Aliamphritea ceti: one gene and its partner. The protein of the gene in region 1 interacts with the protein of each later gene in a pairwise test. Links are inferred from orthologs where the notes say so. Each region holds a gene or a part of one and is shown on either strand. Other genes may lie near its edges.

The links. The genes of interacting proteins can lie anywhere in the genome.
Region 2: the proteins of OCU49_RS20380 (region 1) and dsbD interact in binary tests that used the Escherichia coli proteins (3 or more experiments, as listed by UniProt). The link is inferred for Aliamphritea ceti from one-to-one orthologs.

What each region holds. Positions count from the first base shown.
Region 1 is NZ_AP025282.1:4,505,673-4,510,212, forward strand. The notes cover bases 1,005-3,927. They hold OCU49_RS20380 (DsbE family thiol:disulfide interchange protein), read right to left. Parts: upstream 2,770-3,927; coding sequence 2,239-2,769; downstream 1,005-2,238. Other genes in these bases: ccmI (c-type cytochrome biogenesis protein CcmI), read right to left, coding at 1,005-1,757; OCU49_RS20375 (cytochrome c-type biogenesis protein), read right to left, coding at 1,754-2,242; OCU49_RS20385 (heme lyase CcmF/NrfE family subunit), read right to left, coding at 2,794-3,927. Outside these bases: cell division protein ZipA, read right to left, coding at 1-271; more of ccmI, read right to left, coding at 501-1,004; more of OCU49_RS20385, read right to left, coding at 3,928-4,540. UniProt on the Escherichia coli protein: Involved in disulfide bond formation. Catalyzes a late, reductive step in the assembly of periplasmic c-type cytochromes, probably the reduction of disulfide bonds of the apocytochrome c to allow covalent linkage with the heme.
Region 2 is NZ_AP025282.1:2,606,669-2,610,452, forward strand. The notes cover bases 809-3,784. They hold dsbD (protein-disulfide reductase DsbD), read left to right. Parts: upstream 809-1,335; coding sequence 1,336-3,234; downstream 3,235-3,784. Other genes in these bases: OCU49_RS11800 (3-deoxy-7-phosphoheptulonate synthase), read right to left, coding at 809-930; OCU49_RS11810 (LysR family transcriptional regulator), read right to left, coding at 3,373-3,784. Also shown: more of OCU49_RS11800, read right to left, coding at 1-808. UniProt on the Escherichia coli protein: Required to facilitate the formation of correct disulfide bonds in some periplasmic proteins and for the assembly of the periplasmic c-type cytochromes.

The sequences.
Region 1 (4,540 bases):
CTGGGGGTAATTCAGATTCGACATCACTGGCAAGAGAGTCTGAAAACTCACGCTCAACAAAATCCGTATGATCAGGATCGTCAAGAACACGAAAGCCGCCATTAGGCAGCTCGGGGTTGTGGGTTTCGTCAGGAAGATCCACCAGGCTCTTATCGATCTGCATGCGCAATGTATTTCGATTGCTGCGCATACGTCGCCACCCGTCGATGATGATTAATGCAATGACTATAACGCCACCAATAATCAGCCATTCACGTAAACTTAGCTCCATCAATGAATCTAACCCTTAGCAATAACAATAGACTGTAAAAATAACGTCTATTTTATGATTGAGCATAAGCACCTGCAACACAACAAATCACAGATAAGTGATTGTTTAACAAAAAACAGGCGCAAAACCCGGCTTTATATATATGACCCTTTTTTTTATCTGATGTTCCAGGTCATCCGTCCCACCGAACCTTTATTACTTCGCAAGGCCCGGCAAGACAAAACAGAGCTTACTCAACAATATGATCGATAGACAGGTCTAATATATCAACTTGTTGCTGAACAGCAACAGGAGAAATGGTGCCGGTAAGATCACCAGCCTGCGGACGCAACTCACCACTTGAGGAAACCCGGGCAATGACTTCAACTTCAGCAACAGAAGAAAGCGTCATCTGAGGCTGCATCGCCATGCTGTCATCTAACACAACTTCAGCGGGTAAATCAGCCACGGTTAAACGCACTGCTGCTAATGGCACACGTCCACCAACAGGTCGGGCAAAAATAAATACCGGACTATCTGCACTTACCGAAGCAGCAATTTCAGGCTTGAGCGAAACTTTAATACGCAAAGATGCCGATTTAAGTTCAGGCAATTCAGGTACAGTTTCACCCAGCTCGATCAATGCCTGACGCGCAGACTCAATACCACTGCGTAATGACTCCTGCTGAACAGGCTCAGCATTATCATAAGCACGGCGCCAAAAGCCTAATGCCTCGCGATAACGCTGGTTTTCATAAGCATCAATACCTAATAATCCTAACGCAGTTACTTCATAAGGTTCATTCGCAAGAATATCATCAAGAATACCGCGAATCTGACCATTCATCTGATTCTCATTCGCTAGATATAACGCCTGTGCATATTGCCCCTGAACGCCTGCAAACTGCGGCGCATCCTCAGGTAAAAACTCCAGTACCCGGGCAAAACTGCGGGCTGCATCCTGATAACGCTGCATATTCATGTAGCTATTAGCTAACAAAAACCAGCCTTCCGGCTTATCCGGCTCAGCACTTAAACGGGCTTCAAGCTCTGTCACAGCTTCATTCATACTTGGGGTCTGTCCGTTAAACGGATCAGCCTCCCCGTTCAGCATGGCAGTCACATCGTCCACACGGCCATATTCGCCGTAAATTGCAATGGCGGATACTGGTACCAGAATTGCCAGTAAAATTGCCGTAACAAGTGTCTGAGATGTTAATCGCAACGGCTTACCGTTAAGAGCCTCAAGATCGGCGACATCATTAAGCAGGTTCTTTTCCAGCTCCAGCTTTAATCCCGCATGATCATCATTCGATAAATTACCTGCATCGAGCTCAGCATCAAGTTCCGTTACACGTTCTTTATAGATTGCAATGTTCTGTGCCTGACGATCAACCGCAACATCTTGCGGCTGGCTCAGTGCTCGGCGGGCACGAAAATAAGGTAACAGAACAAAACACATTGCTAACACTGTTAATGCGGCAATACCTAACCAAAAACTCGTCATGCGTCTTTATCCTGATCCTGTTTTAAAAGCGCATCCAGGCGTTGCTGCTCCTGAGGAGACAACCCAGATTTTTCTTGCTGTTTACCTACAGACTTCTTACGACGGGTAAGTGCAAAAATAACGGCAACACCTATCACCAGAAGTCCCGCAGGCGCATACCAAAGTAAATAAGTCTGACTGGATACACGGGGACGATAGAGCACAAACTCACCATAGCGCATCACCATGAAATCAATGATTTCATCATTATCAGCACCACTATCCAACATCCGGTAAAGCTCATCACGAAGATCTTCAGCAATAGGAGAGTTAGAATCTGCAATATTCTGATTTTGACACTTAGGACAACGCAGTTCAGCACTCAACTCCTGAAAACGTTCTCTGGTTGCGTTATCTTTAAACTCATATGTATCAATAGCGGCAACGCTTGCCTGGCTAATAAGCACTAACCAACCTGCAAACAAAACACCTAAGGCTTTACTCATGAATCAGCCTCCAACGCCTGCATCTGTGCTTTTAATTTTTGCCAAACTTTCTCATTAACCTCACCGATGTGTTTATATCGGATAATTCCGTCAGCATCGATAAGGTAAGTCTCCGGCGCACCGTACACACCCAAATCCAGCCCTAACCGGCCATTTGGATCAAATACATTTTTCGCATAAGGGTCCAGATACTTGTCCAGCCAGACTTTTGCTTTAGCCCGGTCATCTTTATAGTTAATCCCGTAAATCGTCACGCCTTCATCTCGGGCAATACGGTTCAGCTGCGCATGTTCCTGCTTACAGGTAGGACACCAGGTAGCCCAGACATTTATCAGTGCAGGACCCGTTAAGTCAGAAGCGGACATTATCTGATTTTCATCATATAAAGACGTTAGCGAAAACTCAGGAACAGCTTTACCCAGCAAAGGGGACGGGATAGATGTAGTATCCTGCCCTATGCCGCGCCACAGGAACAACGCCAGCCCGATAAAAATAAACAATGGCAATAAAACTAAAAAACGACGCATCGCAGAATCCTATTCTTAATGTCTTCAGACAGCCTGACGGCTAGCCAGCTCACGTTTTGCCTGACGGCTATAACGCTTATCCATAGCAGCTAAAATACCGCCTAAAGACATCAGCAGGCCACCCAGCCACAACCAGCGTACGAATGGCTTATACTGAACCCTTACAGCCCAGGCACCATATTCCAACGGCTCACCTAATGCCACATACAGATCACGGGTAAAACCCGGATCAATTGCGGCTTCGGTCATTACATTGCCACGGGCTGCATATAAACGTTTTTCAGGTAACAGCTGCGTATAAGGTTCACCATCTTCGAGGATCCGAATAACGCCCTGATCAGCTTTATAGTTTGGTCCCTGTACTTTACGGGCACCATCAAAAATAAACTCATATTGTGCAAAAGTTACCCGGTCACCCGGCGCCATTCGTAAATCACGTTCTTCATTATAGATAGACACCATCAGCGCACCGACTATTGTGACTGCAACGCCAACATGCGCCAGCATCATACCTACATAGCTACGGGACAAACCACGCATTCCGGACCACAGACCAGACTTCGCAGAAACCCGCTTATACAGATCCTGTAACCCAGTAAATGCCAGCCAGAAAACCAGCACCATAATACCGACAACCTGAAAGTTAAATTCCCCCTCATACAACCACTGCGTACCAATACCGGCAACAATACTTAATACAGCAGGTTTCCATAACTGACGAGCCAGCAACTCAATCTTAGTCTGGCGCCAGCGCGCCATAATACCTATCCCCATAAAGCCAGCCATCAACAACACCAGAGGAATAAACAGTGCGTTGAAGTAAGGAGGACCTACTGAAATTTTACCCCAGCCTAACGCATCGACAATAAGAGGATAAATTGTCCCCAACAACACCGTCATAGTTGCGATAACCAGCAGAATATTATTTATCAGTAACAGAGTTTCCCGGGATACCAGACTAAAACTGGATTCGCTTTTTACATCGGCAGCTTTCCAGGCATACAACACTAAAGAACCACCAACTGAAATCGCCAGTAACACCAAAATGAAATAGCCACGCGCTGGGTCCGAAGCGAAAGCATGCACCGACGTCAACACACCGGAACGTACCAGGAAAGTCCCTAATAAGCTCAACGAAAAAGCAAAAATTGCCAGCAATACCGTCCAGCTTTTGAAGACGCCTCGTTTTTCAGTCACAGCCAGTGAATGTACCAGTGCAGTACCGATCAGCCATGGCATGAAAGACGCATTTTCAACCGGATCCCAGAACCACCAGCCGCCCCAGCCAAGTTCGTAATATGCCCACCAGCTTCCTAACCCGATACCCAGAGTCAGAAACGCCCAGGCAACATTTGTCCAGGGACGGGACCAGCGGGCCCATGCTGCATCTAACTGGCCACTTAGTAGCGCAGCGATCGCAAACGCAAATGCAACCGAGAAGCCCACGTATCCCATATACAACATTGGCGGATGAATAATCAGACCAATATCCTGTAGCAGAGGATTAAGATCTGCACCATCTTGCGGAAATACCGGCAAATGACGATCGAACGGATTGGAAGTAAGAATAATGAAGAGTAAGAAACCTACGCCAATCATACCCATTACAGCTAAAACCCGGGCTACGATCGCCGGTGGTAAATTATCACTACGTACAGCAACAGCAACGGTCCAACCACCCAAGATAACGATCCACAGCAACAACGAGCCTTCGTGACCACCCCAAATTGCACTTATTTTGTAGTAAACCGGCAACGCTGAGTTTGAATTA
Region 2 (3,784 bases), 1.9 Mb from region 1 along the record:
ACCTGCACCGAGGTTACTTTCAACCATCAGACCAACAATAGTTTTGTTGCCGTCGATGATCTGGTTAGTCACGTCAGTCATAACCAGTGGCTGCAGGTTGTGGTCTTTATTGGAGTTAGCGTGGCTGCAGTCAACCATGATGTTGGTTGATACGCTGGCTTTTTCCAGAGCCTGTTCACACAGTGCTACATTAACAGAGTCGTAGTTTGGTTTGCCGTTACCACCACGCAGAACAACGTGACCATACTCATTGCCCTTAGTACGAACAACCGAGCACTGGCCATCTTCGTTGATACCCAGGAAGTTGTGTGGATGAGCAACAGATTCAAGCGCGTTAATAGCAACTGTCAGACCACCGTCAGTGCCGTTCTTGAAACCTACTGCGCCGGACAGGCCGCTGGACATTTCACGGTGAGTTTGTGACTCAGTTGTACGGGCACCGATTGCAGACCATGAAATCAGATCCTGCAGGTACTGCGGTGAAATTGGATCAAGTGCTTCAGTTGCCAGTGGCAGCCCGGCTTCAGCCAGTTGCAGCAACAGATCACGGCCAATATGCAGTCCTTCAACAATCTGGAAAGAATCGTTCATGTGCGGGTCGTTGATTAAGCCTTTCCAGCCTACAGTTGTACGTGGCTTCTCAAAATAGACGCGCATAACCAGATACAGAGTGTCTTCAACCTTAGCTGCAAGTTCCTTCAGACGCTGCCCATATTCGATGGCGGCTTTAGTATCGTGAATAGAACAAGGACCAACAACGACAAAAAGACGCTTATCTTCGCCTTTAAGGATGTTTTTAATAACCTGACGGCCTTCCATAACAGACGCAGCGGCAGTTTCGCTCAGCGGCAATTTGGACTTTAGTTCGGCAGGAGTGAGGAGGACTTCATTACTCTCAATATTGAGGTTTTCTACGCGTTTATCAGACATCTTATTTCCTTCATGCAGCCCTTAGTGATTCAGCTGGACCGCAACGCCTTGCTTTGGCTTAACTCTTGTTAACTTACTAATAAGTGGAGACTCTTTGTATCACATAAGTTGTTACTGTTTAAGGGGCAAAGCACGAATCCCGGACCTTGTACTGAAGAAAACGTTGCCTGTCGCGCTAAAGTGAATAAAATCCGTGTCACAATCAGTCGCTTAATGACGCTTTTAAAGGTTTGTAGCAAGCGATGAGGGTGGTTTTTAGCAGGACATATCGTTATAGCTATATTTAACTGACCTGAGTCAGATAAAGATTACTGTTTTTAAACAGTTTTATCGCGCTCAAACAGAACTGTTCAGTAAAATGGTTGTCCATTTAGCATCCCGTATAACTTCATTATAGGAATAACCGTGTTGCAAAGAATTCAGCAATGGCTCAGCTATCTGCTAGCTTGCACTTTTTTCATACTTTCGACAGTGCCGGCAGTACAGGCAGGCCTGTTCGATAACGCTGACCCTTTCGGTGCCAGTGATGGTCCTGTCGATGTCGAACAAGCCTTTATGTTTGATTATGAACAGGGCGCAGACGGCAAGCTTAAACTGGTCTGGACGATCAAAGACGGTTATTACCTGTATCGTGACAAAACAGAGCTGACGACCAGTGAGCAGATATCTGAATTGTCCCGTGAACATTCTGCAGCCAAGCTGAAATCAGACCCCCTGTTTGGTGATGTTTATGTTTATTACAACCAGGGATTGATGGATCTTCAGCTTAGCAGCACTACCGGTGCGGCTGTTAATGAAACAATGACTGTTTCTTATCAGGGCTGCTGGGATGGTGGTATCTGTTACCCGCCCGTGCAGAAGACCGTTAGTCTTAAAGATATTCCGGTTGTTAAAGCTTCAGTGATACCTGTGGTGGCAGCAACTGATCCGGCTATGGCGAATGCAGATAAAGTCATTCAGGCGGTTATACCTAAGCAGCCTGCTCAACCATTGACGACGACATTAAGTGAACAGGATAGGTTCGCGCAACTGTTATCGTCCAGCAACCTGTTGCTGACTCTGGGGGCATTCTTTGTCGCTGGAATGGCGCTGGCACTGACACCTTGTGTCTTTCCGATGATCCCGATTCTTTCGAGCATCATCATAGGCCAGAAACAGCCAGTCAGTGCTAAACGAGGATTCTTCTTATCGCTGGTCTATGTGTTGTCTGTGGCAGTTACCTATACGGTAATCGGTATTATCGCTGGCCTGTTTGGTGAAAACTTGCAGGCGGCTTTCCAGAATGCATGGATCATAGGCTTCTTCAGCTTCATTTTCGTTTTATTGTCTTTGTCGATGTTTGGTTTTTACGACCTGCAGCTGCCTAACAGTTTACAGAGCAAACTTAATGAAATGAGTAACAGCCAGCAGGGCGGCAGCCTGATCGGCATCGTTATTATGGGCCTGCTGTCTGCTCTAATTGTTGGCCCGTGCATGGCTGCACCGCTCGCAGGAGCGCTGATTTATATTGGCCAGACCGGCGATCCCGTTTTAGGTGGTGCAGCATTATTCAGTCTGAGTATGGGTATGGGGATTCCTCTATTAATTGTCGGTGCTTCAGCGGGTAAGTTGTTACCTAAAGCCGGTATGTGGATGGAGAACGTTAAAGCAGGCTTCGGTGTCATGTTGCTGCTGCTGGCGGTCTGGATGCTTGACCGGGTGATAGCTGACGGTGTCGCGATCTTCTTGTACGGTGTGATTCTGCTGGTGAGCGCGGTTTACATGAAAGCGCTGGATTCTCTGGTAGATGCCAGTAAATGGCAGCGTTTCTGGAAAGGCATTGCTGTACTGATTCTTGTCTATGGAGGGAGCCTGGTTATAGGCAGCCTGAGTGGCAGTCAGAGCCTGTTCCAGCCACTGAAAGGATTGGCTTCTAACGGTGGAGTTGCGTCTCAAGAAGCTAAGGTAGAGTTTGTAAAAGTGACGAATGAACAGGCACTTGATCAAATTCTCATGACTGCTGAGCAAAATGGTCAGCCTGTTATGTTGGATTTCTATGCTGACTGGTGTATTTCCTGTGTTGAGCTGGACAAGATAACCTTTGTTGATGCCGGCGTTCAGCAAGCACTTAAGTCATTTATCAGTGTTAAAGTAGATGTGACTGCCAATGATGCCGATTCAAAGGCACTGTATAAACGCTATAGTGTGATTGGACCGCCAGCACTGATTTTTTATGATAAACAGGGCAACATTCAGCCGAACATGACGTTGATCGGCATGGTCCAGCCAGATGATTTTACCGGTCACATACAACCGTTGATCTAGTGCTTATCTAATTAAGTTAACTCATATAAAAAACCGGGCTTTTGCCCGGTTTTTTTATTGCTACTTATTACTGTTGTGCTTCTAATACAACCAATAAGTTATTAATGAAGGTGCTGTCTAAAGCCACTGACAGATAGATCAGTGGGTGACTTCGGTAATGACCTGGCTCATGGCCTGAGTAAGCGGCGTGTCTTGCGGACCGCTTAGCAAAATGGTTGTGGATACCGGCAATTCAGGCAGGCCGTCAACGTTGCTCAGCTCGCGCATATGAGGCTGCAAGCTTGAACGGCTTAGCATGCCAATGACAAGACCAGCATTTATAGCTGCTATTATTCCCGACAAGCTTTCACTGCTAAAAGCAATCCGATAATTTACACCGGCGTTACTCAGTGCTTTAACGGCTGCCTCACGCCACCAGCACTCACGGTTAAAGAGCGCCAGTGGTAAAGGTTTTTCCGGCTCTGTTATAAAGTTATCAGTGACCGCCCAAACCATCTCTTCCTGACAGATGATATCGTCACAGGACTCATCGGGGCCAACCGTATATAGC